DNA from 4 places in the Anaerostipes sp. AF04-45 genome. Region 1 is predicted to be linked to each of the others. Evidence: predicted binding sites of a transcription regulator. Region 1 holds the regulator's gene; each other region holds the start of a gene.

Region 1 (4,098 bases):
CGTCTGATTTTACGGCGCATCCAAGGACTTTTCCCGTATCCCCGCTGATTCCGGAGGAAATATCGACTGACATGACTTTAGCTCCGCTTCCATTAATCCTTTCCACAGCAGTACGGTATGTCCCCGATACCTCTCTGGAAAGGCCTACGCCAAACAGTCCTTCCAAAATCCAGTCATAATCCTTATAATCTATCTCTTCTTTTTGCTCATATCCAAGCCGTGCAAGGATATCGTACTGCGTCTTTAAGTCTGCGGATGCCTGAGACAGATCCCCTACGACTGTAAAATCCACTGAATACCCTTCTTCCAGAAGGATTCTGGCCGCAGCCAGCGCATCTCCCCCGTTATTTCCGCATCCTGCCACAGAAAGAATCCTGTTATTTTTTCTGACTGTTTCCATGAGCCTTCGGGCAATTTTTTCGCTGGCCCTCTCCATCAGCACCAGGCCAGGAATCCCTATCTTCTGTATGGTCTCCTTATCAACATCCTGCATTTCCTGATTTTTTAAAACATATTTCATAGACACTCTCCTATGACAAAAGCCTGTGCCAGCCCCCCTGTGTTCGTAACCGACACATGAAATTTCGTAATCTTCCTATCTGATGCCATTTTTTCGGCTCTGCCTGTGAGTTTCACATAAGGTGCTCCTTTTGAATTCCGAAACACTCCGATCTCATAGGGCTCCAATCCGAAGAAGCCGGTTCCAAATACCTTGGAAACGGCTTCTTTAACTGCAAAATTACCAGCAAGAGTCGTACTGTTTAAACCTGCGCATGCCAGTTCCTCTTCTGAAAAAATCCGGCTCAGGCGGTTCTTTCTCTCCACCATCTTCTGTACCCGCCCGATTTCTATCAGGTCAGTTCCTATACCGACAATCATGGCGTTCCTCCCGTCTTTACTCCGCGCCTTCGCTGTCTTCCCTGCTGTGAATATTGTAAGTCAGCGTCATGAGGCTTTCTGCCAAATGGACATTCTCCACGGTCACACTGTCCGGCAGCGTGAGATCCACAGGGGCAAAGTTCCAAAATCCTTTGATGCCCCACGACACAAGATCTTTGGCAATCTTCGGCGCCTGGTCCTGCGGAAGCGTGAGGGCTGCAATCTTGATCTCATGATTCTTTATAAACTCTTCCATATCGTCAATATCGTGCACTTCCACTCCGTGCACCGTGATGCCGATCAGCTTCGGATTCACATCGAACAGCGCAATCACCTGAAAACCAATGCTGTTATTGTTAAAATCCTGATAATTAGCCAATGCCTGCCCCAGATTGCCGGCACCAACGATGATCATCTGATTGCTTTTGTCAAGTCCCAGAATCTTTCCGATCTCCACGTAAAGATTTTCTACATTGTAGCCGTATCCTTGCTGCCCGAAACCTCCAAAATTATTCAGGTCCTGCCGGATCTGGGATGCAGTTACTTTCATCCTCTCGCTCAGCTCTTTGGATGAGATCCTCGTAATATTTTTTGCTTTCAAAGCCCCCAAATAACGGTAATATCTAGGTAATCTCTTTATAACTGCCGGTGATATATTCTTATCCATTGATGACATTATTACCCTCCCACTTATTTTATTAACTACTCAAATTAAATAAATTATATAAGATTGTCTAATATCTGTCAAACTTTTCAGTGCGTTTTTTCAGAAATTATGTTATGCTTATAAAGAATTTTTACAGCTTAGAAATTTTGAAGGAGTGCACTATGGTTTTATCTTGTCAGAATATACATAAAACATTTGTCGACCAGGAAGTCCTGAAAGGAATTTCCTTTCATATCAATGAAAAGGACCGGCTTGCCGTCATCGGCTTAAACGGTGCCGGAAAGTCCACCCTGCTCAAGATCATCATGGATCAGATGACACCCGATGACGGGGAGATCCACAAAAAGAAGGACGCCGATATCGGCTATCTCGCACAGCATCAGGACCATACTTCTTCCCGCACCATTTATGAAGAGCTTTTGACCATAAAACAGGATGTGATCGAACTGGACAAAAAACTCCGCTCTCTGGAGCATATGATGAAGCATTTAAGCGGCACAGAGCTCGAAGAAAAGATGGAGGAATACACCAGGGCCACTCATTTATTTGAACAGAAAAACGGTTTTGCTTATAAAAGTGAGATCACAGGAATCTTAAAAGGACTCGGGTTTCAAGAGGAAGATTTTCAAAAAAAAATCGAGACTCTGTCCGGAGGACAAAAGACAAGGGTCGCTCTCGGAAAACTCCTGCTGATGAAGCCAGAGATCCTTCTCCTGGATGAGCCTACCAACCATTTGGATGTAGATTCGATCCAGTGGCTGGAAACCTATTTAAGCCACTATGAGGGCGCTGTCATCCTGGTCTCCCATGACCGGTATTTCCTGGACAAGATCGTCAACAAAGTCATGGAGATTGAGTCGGGTCACGCGATGCTCTTTGACGGCAACTACACTTCTTTTATTAAAAAAAGGGATCAGGTAAAGGCAATCCGCTTGAAGGAGTACGAAAACCAGCAGCAGGAGATCCGTCACCAGAAGGCGGTCATTGAAAAACTAAAACAATTTAACCAGGAAAAATCCATCCGCCGGGCCGAGAGCCGTGAAAAGATGCTGAACAAAATTGATGTGATCGAAAAGCCTGTGGAAGTCGACGGAAAAATGCGCTTTGCCATCGAACCGTCGGTGATCAGCGGAAACGATGTCTTAACGGTGGAACATCTGGAAAAAAGTTTCGGGCCGCATATGCTGTTTTCCGATATAAATTTTGAAATATTTCGCGGTGAGCGCGTGGCATTGATCGGCGCCAACGGAACCGGCAAGACTACGATGTTAAAAATCATCTGCAAACAAATTGCCAAAAACAAAGGACTGATTAAGCTCGGTTCCCAAGTTTCCATCGGATATTACGATCAGGCACAGGACAACCTGCATCCGGATAAGACAATCTTCGAGGAGATATCTGATTCCTTTCCGGAACTGACCAACACAAAAATCAGAAATACACTGGCTGCTTTCCTTTTTAAAGGAGAAGATGTCTTTAAACTTGTTTCTTCCTTAAGCGGCGGTGAAAAGGGACGGGTATCTCTTGCGAAACTTATGCTTTCCCATGCCAATTTTCTGATTCTTGATGAGCCTACCAACCACCTGGACATTCACTCCAAAGAAATCCTGGAATCCGCCCTGTCCCAGTACACAGGCACGGTTCTTTACGTGTCTCACGACCGCTATTTTATCAACAAGACAGCCACAAGAATTTTGGAACTCTCTCCGAAAGACGGTCTGCACTCTTATCCGGGCGACTACCAGCACTATCTTATCGAAAAGGAGAAGGAAGGCACGAAAGAGGTACAGAACGCTGAAACTGAGTCTGTATCCGATACGAAGCTGAGCTGGCAGAAGCAAAAGGAAGAAGACGCAAAGCGTCGGAAAAGAGAAAACCGCCTGAAAAAAATAGAACAGGAAATCGAGGAACTGGAAGCGGAAAGCACAAAGCTTGACGAAGAAATGTGTCTGCCGGAGAACGCAGTCAACACAAAGAAACTGCTGGAACTCTCCGCTGCCAAAGTCCGGAATGAGGAACATCTGGAAACCCTTTATGAAGAATGGGAGACCCTGTCAGAAGAAACTGAGTGAAAATGCCATGGTATTTTTACAAAAATTTGTTATAATAGACTAAGTACCATTTTTAGGAGGTTACAAAATGAAATTAATATCGTTTGCTGTGCCGTGTTATAATTCCCAGGAATATATGAGACACTGCATAGATACATTGCTGACCGGAGGAGACAAAGTTGAGATCCTCATCATAGACGATGGTTCCACGGACAATACCGGCATGATCGCCGATGAATATGAAAACAAATATCCCGGTATCTGCCGGGCGATCCATCAAAAGAACAAAGGCCACGGCGGTGCAGTAAACACTGGTATCGCTCATGCCAAAGGGATTTATTTTAAGGTGGTGGACAGTGACGACTGGGTAAACGAACATGCCTATGAGGAAATCTTCAATCAATTAGAGACCTTTTACCGCCAGGGAACCATTATAGACATGTTTATGTCAAACTATGTCTATGAGAAACAGGGTGTGAAGAGAAAAACCGTGATTCATTA
Region 2 (4,098 bases), on a different contig from region 1:
TACCTCGGCATTTGTCAGAAAATCTGTATAAACCCCGTAGACACCGAGTTTCATATATTCTTTGGCTTCATATACACTGTTGACAGTATGTGTGAAAGAATACAGGCCTGCGTCACTTAGAAGCTTCATCCGGTAATCATTGACACTGCTCACAGGGACAGTGACAGCTTCAATGCCGTTGGCAGTGCAGAACCTGATCATTTTGCTGAACGCCACATCCGTCTGCTGATAAGTGGTATAAAGGAAGTGACGGAACGGATGAACCTGTTTTATGGCGTGATACATTGGCTGATTGTAAATCTGTACGATTAACCGGTCCAGAAGGTATTCTTTCTTCATTTCTTTTGCTGTCTTTACAATGACAGAGAAATCATTTTTTGCGGCTGCGGAATCACTGTCTTTGGTGTCTGTTATAATATATGTATCGGGATATTTGTCCATCAGTTCAAAGAGTTCTTTCAATGAGACAGAAGTGTATTTGCCGTACAGCTTAATATTTTTAAACTTTGCATAGGAAACAGGTTTGCCGCCCTTGCTCTTCGGATCACTCAGGTCTTTTCCCCAATAATGCCTTGCGACCATGACATGATCCGTAGTCTGCATCAGGTCAGCTTCAAAAACCCTGAAACCGTTTTGATAGGAATTTAAAAACGCATCTTTGGAGTTCGTATACTCCTTACCATCGATCTCTCCAAGAGCATGTGCAACCGCACGGTAGTCATACCACTGCTTTGACTCCTTCTTTGTCTGTGCGGAAGCTTTTTTATGATCAGACTGCTGTTTGACTTCATTTGCGGCATTCACATTTTGCTGCCGGCCCTGATAAAAACGGAACCCAGAAAAGAGTATGCTTCCAAGAAGGGCAAGAAAAGCAAGGCGCAGGGTGACCCGTTCAAATACTGCTCGGATATATTTAGGCTGATGTTTTGCTTTTTTAACGGCATTTTTGATGGATTTTGTTTTTATCTTTTTATTGTTCAGCATGAAACCTTCCTTTGTAAAAAAGACGTAATATAATTGTAACAATTATGTTAAAAATCATTATAACATAGGAAGACCAAAAAATCAAAAGCATATCAGCAGTCTGTGTGATAAAGTTTTAACATTCAACGGTGGATTTTGAAAGGAACTTCATGGTATAGTAAATGTATTGACGCTGGTTAACTTTTCAAATGATTCATAAGAATCAAAGGATTCAAGGAGGAAATTACTATGGCAAGTATCATTGCAAGTCCAAGCCGTTATATCCAGGGAAAAGGTGAGATGGAAAACCTTTGTACATATGCGGAAAACTACGGAACCAACCTTTTTGTTCTGACAAGTCCGTCAGGAAGAAAAAGAGTGGAGCCTTTCATCGCAAAAGGACAAAAAGATGCCAAGATTACATATGAGGCTTTTAACGGCGAGTGCTGTATGACAGAGATCAATCGTGTCATGGACATGTGTGAAAAGGCAGGAAGCGAAGTCATCGTGGGAATCGGCGGAGGAAAGATCCATGATACCGCAAAGGCAGTGGCTTATTACATGAAAAAGCCAGTCATCATTGTGCCGACCATTGCATCTACCGATGCGCCGTGCAGTGCACTGTCTGTGATCTATACGGATGACGGTGTATTTGAAAAGTACCTGTTTCTGCCGGCAAGCCCGAACATGGTGCTGGTGGACACCGATATTGTCAGCAAAGCTCCGGAACGCCTTTTAGTAGCCGGTATGGGAGATGCTCTGGCAACTTACTTTGAAGCGAGAGCCTGTCAGCAGTCTGACGCATCCAACTGTGTGGGAGGAAAGATCACACGCGCGGCCATGGCACTGGCTGAACTTTGCTATGAAACTTTGATTGATGAGGGGATTGACGCGAAACTTGCTGTCCGTGAAAATATCTGCACGAAGGCAGTAGAACATATCATAGAGGCAAATACTTATCTTTCAGGAATCGGATTTGAGAGCGGCGGTCTGGCAGGGGCACATGCCATCCATAACGGCTTGACAGCAATTCCGGAAACCCATGAATTATACCACGGAGAAAAAGTAGCCTTCGGAACGCTGGTACAGCTGGTTCTGGAAGGAGCGGATCAGGATGAGATTCAGGAAGTCCTCGGATTCTGTCAGGAAGCAGAACTCCCGACTACCCTTGCAGATTTGGGAATCAAGGAAGTAAAAGAAGAACAGATCATGGAAGTAGCACGCCTCGCATGCTCTCCGGACGACACTCTCGGCAACATGCCGTTTGAAGTGACACCGGAGGACGTATATGCGGCGATCATTGCGGCGGACGCACTGGGAAGATACTATTAAGATTCCTGTCTGCGGCACAGATGTCTTCCTGTGAGGAAGCAGACGGCACATAACAGAATAAGGACTGCGGCCATCAAAAGGGCGCAGTGAAGAAAAAAGGCATCCGGCAGGATGGTGATGACAGGGTCGAAAGCCTCATCGAAGATCCAGTAATCATTGGAGAAGGCCAGCTCGTGAAATGTCACGAAGGACTTGTCCCATCCGGCCGCCCAGACGAGAACTCCCAGAAGGAGCGGAAGCACGGCGGCAGAGACGGATGCCCTTTTTAAGAAACGGAAATCCTTTTTTTCCCGCTTCCATAAAAGGCCTGCAGGGATTATGATAAATGAGATGATACAGGCGTATTGGAGACCGGAGAAAATACGCTTCACATCCTGAAAGTGAATCCTTCCTTCCTCAGACATGGGAAGAGAGGGAAACTTCAGGTCTTTTTTATAAAATACTGAATTATAGTCAATGAGCCGGTCATAGTTTTCTCTGATCTGTTGTTCAGAGAGTCCGGATTCCCGGCTGATATGAAGAAGTTTTATATCGGCGTAGTAAAGAGGCCGGAAATTCAGTGTAAATATGACCGAAAATGATATCAGGAATATAGATAAAGAAACCGTAAGCAGAAATTGTTTCATGATGCACCGCCTTTCATGAAACCCATTATAACACAAGGAAGTACCATGATAGCGATTATTTCACCTGCAAAAAACATGAAAGTCAGGAAAGAAAAACAGCGAAGGCTGACACATCCTGTGTTTTCAGAAAAGACAGGACAGATTTATGAAGAATTGAAAAAACTGAAGCCGTGGGAGATCGAATCTTTGATGAAGGTAAATGAAAAGATCGCCCTTCAGGCTTTTTTAGATATACAAAATTTTGAGAACGGGGACGGCAGTGCTGCTCTCATGACTTATGACGGCCTTGTATTCCAGAACGTGGGCGCAGGAGATTTTACCGGATGGGATATGAAATATGCCCAGAGGCATGTGAGAATCTTAAGTGGACTGTATGGGGTGCTGAAACCTTTGGATGCGATTCATCCGTACCGTCTGGAGATGGGCTGCAAAGTAAAAACAGCAGGACAGGGTCTGTATCAATTTTGGGGAGATGCGATTTATAAGGAACTTTATAAGGAACAGGATCTGATCCTGAATCTGGCTTCTGAAGAGTATGCCAAAACCGTGAGAAAATATCTGGATGGGCCGGACCGTTTTGTGGATGTGGAGTTTCTCACCATGAGAAACGGAAAGCTCCGGACCATCGTGGCATGGGCCAAGATGGCCAGAGGTCAGATGATCCGCCATATTGTAAAGAACAGGATAGACCGGCCGGAGGATATCAAAGAGTTTGACTGGGACGGATATGAGTTTGAACCTTCCCTGTCTTCGGAATCCAAGTATGTATTTATCCTGCGGGAGACAAAGTTTTAGTTGACGATCAGGAATCCAAGGTTTAACAGCGCCGCAAACAGGCACCAGATAATGTACGGGATCAGAAGTAAAGCAGATTTTTTGCTGTACTTTCGGAATACATAGAACATCAGTGCATTGAGCAGGTTTAGAGCCAGGATCCAGACAAAAGAGAAAAAAACCAGCCCGTATTCAAAGAAAATGATGGGCCAGAAGAACAGAAAGAAGGACACGGCGAGAAAAAGCTTGATTCCCTGTTTTTTCTCCTGTTCTGTGATGTCCGAGGTCAGCAGGGTGTAAAGGCTCAGTCCGAGCAAAATATCGAGGATCAGCCATACGACGGAAAAGATCCACGGGGCAGGAACGAATGGAGGCTTATTCAGCTGACGGAAGACCTCATCCA
Region 3 (4,098 bases), on a different contig from region 1:
TGGTTTAGCTGTAATCCGATACATGCACCGTGAGAATGAACGGTCTCACAGAGCTTAAAGAAGCGGGGCATGTAATTGTCATGGTCGATTCTGATCTGAGTTGTACCGTTTGAGCCGAGAGGGGAATCTACGCTGGCATTTTCCACCATAATAAGGCCGACACCGCCTTTTGCCCTCTGTTCGTAATAATTGATATGGAGAAAACTCATCTCTCCGGTCTGTTCTCCATAGTTAGTTCCCATCGGTGTCATCATGATGCGGTTTTTCATCGTCATGTTTTTGATTGTCAGCGGACTGAAAATATTTTTATAATTGCACTTCATTGTGTACCCTCCAAAAGATTATCGATTTCTAATTAGGGTTGTTATCATTGCATTTGGGTGATCTGTAATGATAAGTTCATTATAAAGCAAAGATAATTATTTAACAAATTGATATTTTTTAAAGAATTAATAGCTTTTGTCTATTGTTTTTTTTACGAAGCCGATAAATTTCTCTACCGCAGGAATCATAATGTTATTTTTCAGGTACGCCATGTAGACGGTGTGATAAGGTTTGACGTTGCTTAAGTGAAGAATTTCCACGTCATATTCCCTCAGCGATTCCACATGGGCCACAAAGCCGACACCGAAGTTTTCGGCTACGAGAGCAGCAATGGCATTTTCGTCGGAGGTTTCAAATGCAATCTCAGGTTCCATCCGGTTCTGCCGGTAGATGGAATTTGTATACTGCCCCAGACCGGAGGTGCGGTCATATCCTATAACAGGATAGGACAGAAGATCTTCCAGCAGAACTTCTTTTTTATGCTTCAAGGGGTGCTCCAGCGGCGTGATGACAACCATCTCCTGATTAATGACCGGGACGAATTCGATCTCAGGCTCATTGGATACGTACGAGCCGAAGATGACGTCATATTTTTCGGATTTCAGATCACGGAGCATTTTGTTGGTGATTTCCTGCGTCATAGAAAAGGTGATATTGCTGGAATCTTCCGAATCCAGGAAACTGCGTACGAGGTGGGGAATATACGATTTGGCGAGGGGAAACACGTAGGCCAGGTCGATGTGGCCTCCTTTGGCGTTGGCCAGAGCCTTCATTTTGTCCTCGGCAATCTTTACTTCTTCGAGTATTTTATTAACATGTTCTAAAAAGATCTTGCCGTACTTGGTCAGCTCGATGTTTCTTCCGTTTTTCCGAAAGAGAGGAAGCCCCAGTTCCTCTTCTAAATTGGCGATGGAGCGGCTCAGACTGGGCTGGGATACATTCAATTCTCTGGCTGCCTGGTGATAATGCTGCAGGGTTGCGATTTTTTGAAAATATGAAAGCTGGTTTAGATTCATAGAGATTACCTCATTTCTGTGGAAAGTGCAGTGCTATTTATATAAGGAAGCATAACATGAATGATAGCAAAATACTATTAAAAAGTATTAAAAGATGTATTAGAAGTATCAATAAGATCCGTGTATAATAGTTTTTGTAAGGTTGTTAAAAAATTAACTTTTGGGTGAAGAAACAACAGGGTAAGTAAAAAAGGAGAATGACACATGGCAGAGAGAATTACAGGACATACAGAATTGATCGGGCTGATGGCATATCCGATCAGACATTCCAGCTCACCGGCAATGCACAATGAAGCATTTGCCACATTAGGACTTGACTATGCATATTTGGCGTTTGAAGTTGACAATGACACATTAGAGGATGCGGTAAAAGGACTGCGCGCCTTGAAACTGAAAGGTTCCAACGTTTCTATGCCGAACAAGACAGTCGTAGGCAAATACTTAGATAAGCTTTCACCGGCAGCAGAAATGGCCGGAGCAGTCAACACGATCGTCAATGAAGACGGAGTTTTGACAGGACATATCACCGACGGAATCGGCTACATGCAGTCATTGAAAGACAATGACATCGATGTGATCGGTAAAAAAATGACAATCACAGGGGCAGGCGGAGCAGCAACGGCAATCGAAATCCAGGCGGCATTAGACGGTGTCAAAGAAATGTCAATCTTTAATATTAAAGATAAGTTCTGGGAGAACGCGGAGAAAACTGTTGAGAAGATCCGTGCAAACACAGACTGCATCGTAAATCTTTACGACCTTGATGATAAAGATAAATTAAAAGAAGAGATCGCAGACAGCTATCTGTTCGCACAGGCAACAGGTGTGGGAATGAAACCTTTAGAGGGACAATCAGTAATTCCTGACGCGTCATTCTTACGTCCGGACTTGATTGTCACTGATACAATTTATGCACCGAGAGAGACTGCACTTTTAAAGATGGCAAAAGAAGCCGGATGCAAGACAATGAACGGTCTTGGTATGATGCTGTTCCAGGGAGACGCTGCATTCCACCTGTGGACCGGAAAACATATGCCGATCGATCACATGAAAGAAGTATTGGATATTAAATACGACTAAACTTAGAGAGGAAATTTGAGAGGAATCAATTATGAACAAAAAATATTATCCCAGTGCGTTTATCTTATATTTAAATTATTTTATCCATGGTATCGGAGCATCTGTCTTAGGACAGGTGGCAGTAAAAGAAACCCTGGTAAAACAGTGGGGAGCATCAGACATCGGTCTTGTTACAATGGTAGCTGCCGCATTAGGATTGGGAAGGCTGATTGCCCTTCCGTTTGCAGGACCTCTTTCTGATAAGCTGGGAAGAAAAGTTGCATCCATTATCGGCGCAGGCTCCTATGCGATCTTTTTCTTAGGACTTGCCATGTCACCGAATATGACCGTTGCATATATCGCGGCAATTCTGGGAGGTATCGCAAACTCTTTCCTTGACACAGGCGTTATTCCGGCATGTGTTGAGATTCTCGCACCGAGATCCAGTATGGCAACGATGCTTACCAAGTTTTCAATCTCCTGTTCACAGCTGTTAATGCCGTTTATGATCGGTGCTATCGTTGGAGCAAACCTTTCCTTAAATGTATTATTATACGTATGCGGTGCTGCCATCGCTATCATCGGAGTGCTCGTTTTATTCGCGCCTCTTCCGAAAATGGAAACAGCAGGCGGAGCAAAATCTTCTCTGATCCAGGATATCAAACACGCAAACTTCTCACTGGAAAGCATTGCGCTGATCATCATCGGATTTACAGGAACAGCAACATTCCAGCTCTGGCTGAACTGTGCTCAGGATTTCGCGAAGGAATATGCAAAGATTGGTGATCCTTCTGTCATGCAGACTTACTACAGCACAGGATCTCTCGTAGCTATTGTCGTTACAACTGTTTTAGTTAATAAGATAAAAGGGGTAAGATTCTTATTTGTATATCCTCTGATCGCAACGATTATGATTGCGCTTGTTTATCTGCTGAGAACTCCTTCTATCTGCTACATCGGATCAGCAGTTGTCGGATATTCCGCAGGAGCCGTTGTACTTCAGCTTGTGACAGCGACCGCCAACGATCTGTTCCCGAAAATCAAAGGAACCATCACGAGTATCGTTATGATCGCGTCCAGCTTATCGAACTATACAATCCTTTCTCTGGCTGGTACAATGGATAAAGCAGACATTTTATTAATGAACATTGGAATCACTGTTGTCGGAGTATTGTTGGCTCTGTTTGTCAATGTGAGATACAAGGCAATGGAAGAGAAAGCTTAATAAGGAGTAAAGAATGAATCCAGTAAAAGTTAGAAATGTAGAGATTGGAACGGGTGTTCCCAAGATTTGTGTGCCGATTGTCGGCGTGACAAAGGAAGAGATCATCGCCGAGGCAAAGTCTTTCGGGGAGATCCCGATAGATGTTGTGGAATGGCGCGTGGACTGGTTTGAGGGAGTCTTCGATTTTGCCAAAGTAGAAGATGTGTTAAAAGATCTGAGAGAAGCTCTCGGGGAGACACCGATTCTCTTTACCTTCCGTACATCCAAAGAAGGCGGAGAGAAAGCCATCGAAGCGGGTCCATATGCAGAACTGAATAAAAACGCAGCGAAAAGCGGATATGTAGATCTTGTAGATGTGGAAGTATTTACGGGAGATGATATCGTAAAAGATATCGTGGCGGCAGCGCACGAGTGCGGTGTGAAGGTTGTAGCTTCCAATCACGATTTTGACAAGACTCCGGCAAAAGAAGAGAT
Region 4 (4,098 bases), on a different contig from region 1:
ACCGTACTGTACCGGAGTCACGTCAAATTTAGAGAGCTGTGCGCTCATCTCCTGAAACACCGCGTGCTGGGCAGTGGTCAAAAGATAGTTGATACATTGATTCAATTCCATCCGTTCCTTTTCCCTCCTACACAAAACTACATGCAAACACTTCAAACTGTTTGCATACTATATATTTCATCATATCTGTTACAAAAACTTCTGTCAAGAAGACATACTATAATTTTAAGGCTTTTATCCTAAAGCAAAGTCATCCTTGTAAAGCATGAAAAGGGGATGCCATAATTGACATCCCTGAAAACTTAGGATTCATATTCCAAAAACAGACTATCTGAAAATCGCTCCGCTCACAACCAGCTTCTGGATTTCATTGGTTCCCTCGTAGATCTGAGTAATCTTGGCGTCTCTCATCATGCGCTCTACATGGTATCCCTTCATATAACCGTTTCCGCCCAGCATCTGCACCGCCTCTGTTGTCACATGCATTGCCGCCTCTGTACAGAGGTATTTTGCCTTTGCGGCCGGAATAGAATATCGTCTTCCTTCCTGTTTGTCGGCAGCAGCCTTATAAAGCATGAGTTTTGCGGCATCAATTTCCATTTCAAGTTCCGCCATCTTAAATGCAAGATACTGGTTCCTGTATAATGGTTTGCCGAACTGCTCTCTCGTCTTTAAGTATTCTTTTGCAATCTCAAATGCACCTTCTGCAATTCCAAGTCCCTGTGCGGCAACACCGATACGGCCTCCGTCCAGAGTCTTCATAGCCAGTTTAAATCCGTCTCCGGAAGGAACGATCATATTTTCTGCCGGCACCCGTACATTTTCCAGGATCATCTCTGAAACCTGTGCGGAACGGATTCCCATCTTGTCTTCCACTTTGCCCACTGAAAATCCGGGAGTTCCTTTCTTCACCACGAAACAGGACAGTCCCTTGGCTTTTTTCTCAGGTTCCGTCAGGGCATATACTGCCGTATAATCGGCTAAAGGTCCATTCGTATTGAAACACTTCATACCGTTTAATATGTACTCATCCCCGTCTTTTTCAGCAACGGTTACACATCCGCCCGCATCAGATCCCGCATTTGGTTCCGTGAGTCCGAAAGATCCGAAGTGCTGTCCGGACAATACCGGCGCCAGAAATTCATTCTTTTTCTCGACCGGAGCGTCAGAGTTCATGATGCTTCCTCCATATAAAGAAGTGGATACAGAATAAGAAATACCCACAGAAGCATCTACTTTAGAGATCTCCTCCACTGCCAATACATAAGACAGGTAATCGGCTCCCTGGCCTCCGACTTCTTTCGGATAAGGAAGTCCGATCAGTCCCAGTTCTCCCATCTTCTTATAGAGATCTACCGGAAATTCACTGTTGGCATCTCTCTCGAGCACTCCCGGCTGTAACTCTGTCTGAGCAAAGTTTCTTGCTGTCTCCTGAATGGCTGCCTGCTGTTCCGTTAATTCAAAATTCATAAATAATCACTCCTTTCACCAAACTTAACATAAATTTACCATTTTGTTTCCTTATATTTGCATACTAATATTTTGTAAGCTAAATATATCACCCCTTGTGCATATTGTCAATAAACTTTTATAATCTTTTATAGAATTATACAATTTAAATAAAATATATTGATAAACCATTGACAAACACGCAAATATAGTCCATATTAGAAGCATAAATAATATTTTGTATCCTAAATATTTGCACGCCAATATGTTAATTTTCTAACAAGAGCTGATTAAGTGTAATGTATATGTCATTTCAAGGAGGATTTAGAATGAACAATTTATTAATGGAAGTAGAAAACGAGATCGCAGTAGTTACAATCAACAGACCAAAATCTTTAAATGCCTTAAACAGTGAGACATTAGCAGAATTAGACCAGTGCTTTTCCGAGATCTCCCGCCGCAAGGACATCAGAGTCGTTATCCTTACAGGATCAGGAGAAAAATCATTTGTAGCCGGAGCCGATATTTCTGAAATGGTCAATGCCACTCCTGCGGAAGGAAGACAGATGGGTCTGCTGGCAAAGGAAGCATTCCTTAAATTAGAGACAATGCCTCAGGTAACGATCGCCGCTGTCAACGGATATGCTCTCGGAGGCGGATGTGAGATCTCCATGGCCTGTGATATCCGTGTAGCCGCAGAAAATGCAAGATTCGCACAGCCGGAAACAGGACTCGGAATCCTCCCGGGATTCGGAGGAACACAGCGTCTCTCCCGCTTAGTCGGAAAAGGACGTGCAAAAGAACTTATCTTTACCTGTGACCAGATCGACGCCGAAGAAGCTTACAGGATCGGACTTGCAAACAAGGTAGTTCCTCAGGCAGAACTGATTGATTACTGCAAAAAGATGGCAGCTAAGATCATGTCCAAAGGAAGCTATGCAATCTCTCTTGCAAAAGAAGCGATCAACACAGGCATGGACACCGATTTAAGCAGCGGACTTACATTAGAAGCAGATTTATTCGGACTCGCATTTTCTACGGAAGATAAAAAAGAAGGTATGACTGCATTTCTTGAAAAACGCAAAGCAGATTTAAAAGATTTCTAAAATAAATGAAGGAGAAAAACTATGGGAAAAGTTAAGATTATTACAGCAGATCAGGCCGCTGCCCTGGTAGAAGATAATACAACCGTCACTACCAGCGGATTTGTTGCCAGCGGAATGCCGGAAGCCCTTACAAAAGCTCTGGAAAAAAGATTTTTGGAAACCGGTTCTCCGAAAAACCTGACTTTATTTTACGCTGCTGCCCAGGGAAACCGTGACGGAAGCGGTGCGGATCATTTTGCCCACGAAGGAATGACCAAACGTGTCATCGGCGGACACTGGAACATGGTCCCGACGCTTGGACAGCTGGTCCTTGATAACAAAATTGAAGGATACAATCTGCCGCAGGGCACTCTGGCACAGCTCTACCGTGCCATCGCCGGTCACAAACCCGGCGTGATCACTCATGTGGGATTAAATACATTTGCCGACCCGCGCATTGAAGGCGGCAAATTAAATGACATTACGACCGAGGACATCGTAGATGTGGTAGAAATCTTAGGAGAAGATAAATTACTATATAAATCTTTTCCGCTGAACATCGGATTCATCCGGGGTACATATGCTGACGAGCACGGCAACGTGACACTTTCCCATGAATGCTGTACAACAGAAGTCACAACCATGGCTCAGGCAGTGAAGAACAGCGGCGGAAAAGTTGTGGTGCAGGTGGAAAAGGTCGTCGCAGACGGTACCTTAGATCCAAAATTAGTCAAGATCCCCGGAATCTATGTGGATGCAGTCGTGGAAGTGGAAAATATGCAAGACCACGAACAGTGTGTAGGATGTGACTATGACGGTGCAATGACCGGAGACTTCCGTATTCCTTTAAGCAGCCTTGAATATCCTCCTCTTTCCGCAAAAAAGATCATCGGCCGGAGAGCTGCCATGGAACTGACGGAAAATACCGTGGTCAACTTAGGAATCGGTATTCCTGAATATATCTCTATGGTTGCCAATGAGGAAGGCATCGGAGATTATATGACTCTGACCGTAGAGGCAGGGCCTGTCGGCGGCGTGCCTCAGGGAGGAGCCAAATTTGGAGGTTCCGTCAATCCCGAATGTATTTTAGACCAGCCGTACCAGTTTGATTTCTATGACGGAGGCGGAGTTGACTATGCATTCTTAGGCCTTGCACAGGCAGACAAAGACGGAAACATCAACGTCAGCAAGTTCGGTCCGAGGATTGCAGGCTGCGGCGGATTTGTAAACATTACTCAGAATGCAAAACGCTGCTACTTCTGCGGAACCTTTACTGCCGGCGGTTTAAAAACGTCTGTAAAAGATGGAAAGCTTATCATTGATCAGGAAGGAAAATCTAATAAGTTCCTGGACACGGTAGAACAGATTACGTTCAGCGGCGAGTACGCAAATAAAGTCGGCCAGCCGGTTCTCTATATCACAGAGCGCGCTGTCTTTGAACTGAGAAAAGACGGTGTCTATCTGACAGAAGTTGCCCCTGGCATCGATATCCAAACACAGATCATCGACCATATGGGATTCACTCCTAAAATGGACGGTACGCCAAAGCTTATGGATGAAAGAA

Evidence for each region. The regulator Rex, encoded in region 1, represses fermentation and respiration genes when NADH is low (regulators of the CRP and FNR family bind a similar motif). The targets are predictions, from matches to a motif close to ATTGTTAANTANTTAACAAT.
Region 2: the regulator Rex is predicted to act here: its motif matches at 1,088-1,107, upstream of DWV34_RS02000 (glycerol dehydrogenase).
Region 3: the regulator Rex is predicted to act here: its motif matches at 1,482-1,501, upstream of DWV34_RS10315 (shikimate dehydrogenase).
Region 4: the regulator Rex is predicted to act here: its motif matches at 1,629-1,648, upstream of DWV34_RS13190 (enoyl-CoA hydratase-related protein).

The regions. Positions count from the first base shown of each region.
Region 1 is NZ_QTXQ01000004.1:103,311-107,408, reverse strand. It holds gene DWV34_RS07320 (bifunctional ADP-dependent NAD(P)H-hydrate dehydratase/NAD(P)H-hydrate epimerase) at 1-520, opposite strand, end outside; gene acpS (holo-ACP synthase) at 517-879, opposite strand; gene DWV34_RS07310 (redox-sensing transcriptional repressor Rex) at 896-1,555, opposite strand; gene abc-f (ribosomal protection-like ABC-F family protein) at 1,708-3,618, shown strand; gene DWV34_RS07300 (glycosyltransferase family 2 protein) at 3,686-4,098, shown strand, end outside.
Region 2 is NZ_QTXQ01000001.1:392,621-396,718, reverse strand. It holds gene DWV34_RS02005 (phosphatidylinositol-specific phospholipase C/glycerophosphodiester phosphodiesterase family protein) at 1-984, opposite strand, end outside; gene DWV34_RS02000 (glycerol dehydrogenase) at 1,213-2,295, shown strand; gene DWV34_RS01995 (TIGR01906 family membrane protein) at 2,292-2,921, opposite strand; gene yaaA (peroxide stress protein YaaA) at 2,967-3,716, shown strand; gene DWV34_RS01985 (TspO/MBR family protein) at 3,713-4,098, opposite strand, start outside.
Region 3 is NZ_QTXQ01000006.1:52,370-56,467, reverse strand. It holds gene DWV34_RS10325 (oxidoreductase) at 1-323, opposite strand, end outside; gene DWV34_RS10320 (LysR family transcriptional regulator) at 450-1,340, opposite strand; gene DWV34_RS10315 (shikimate dehydrogenase) at 1,545-2,420, shown strand; gene DWV34_RS10310 (MFS transporter) at 2,452-3,624, shown strand; gene aroD (type I 3-dehydroquinate dehydratase) at 3,638-4,098, shown strand, end outside.
Region 4 is NZ_QTXQ01000008.1:170,178-174,275, forward strand. It holds gene DWV34_RS13180 (MarR family winged helix-turn-helix transcriptional regulator) at 1-111, opposite strand, end outside; gene DWV34_RS13185 (acyl-CoA dehydrogenase family protein) at 328-1,470, opposite strand; gene DWV34_RS13190 (enoyl-CoA hydratase-related protein) at 1,779-2,555, shown strand; gene DWV34_RS13195 (acyl CoA:acetate/3-ketoacid CoA transferase) at 2,577-4,098, shown strand, end outside.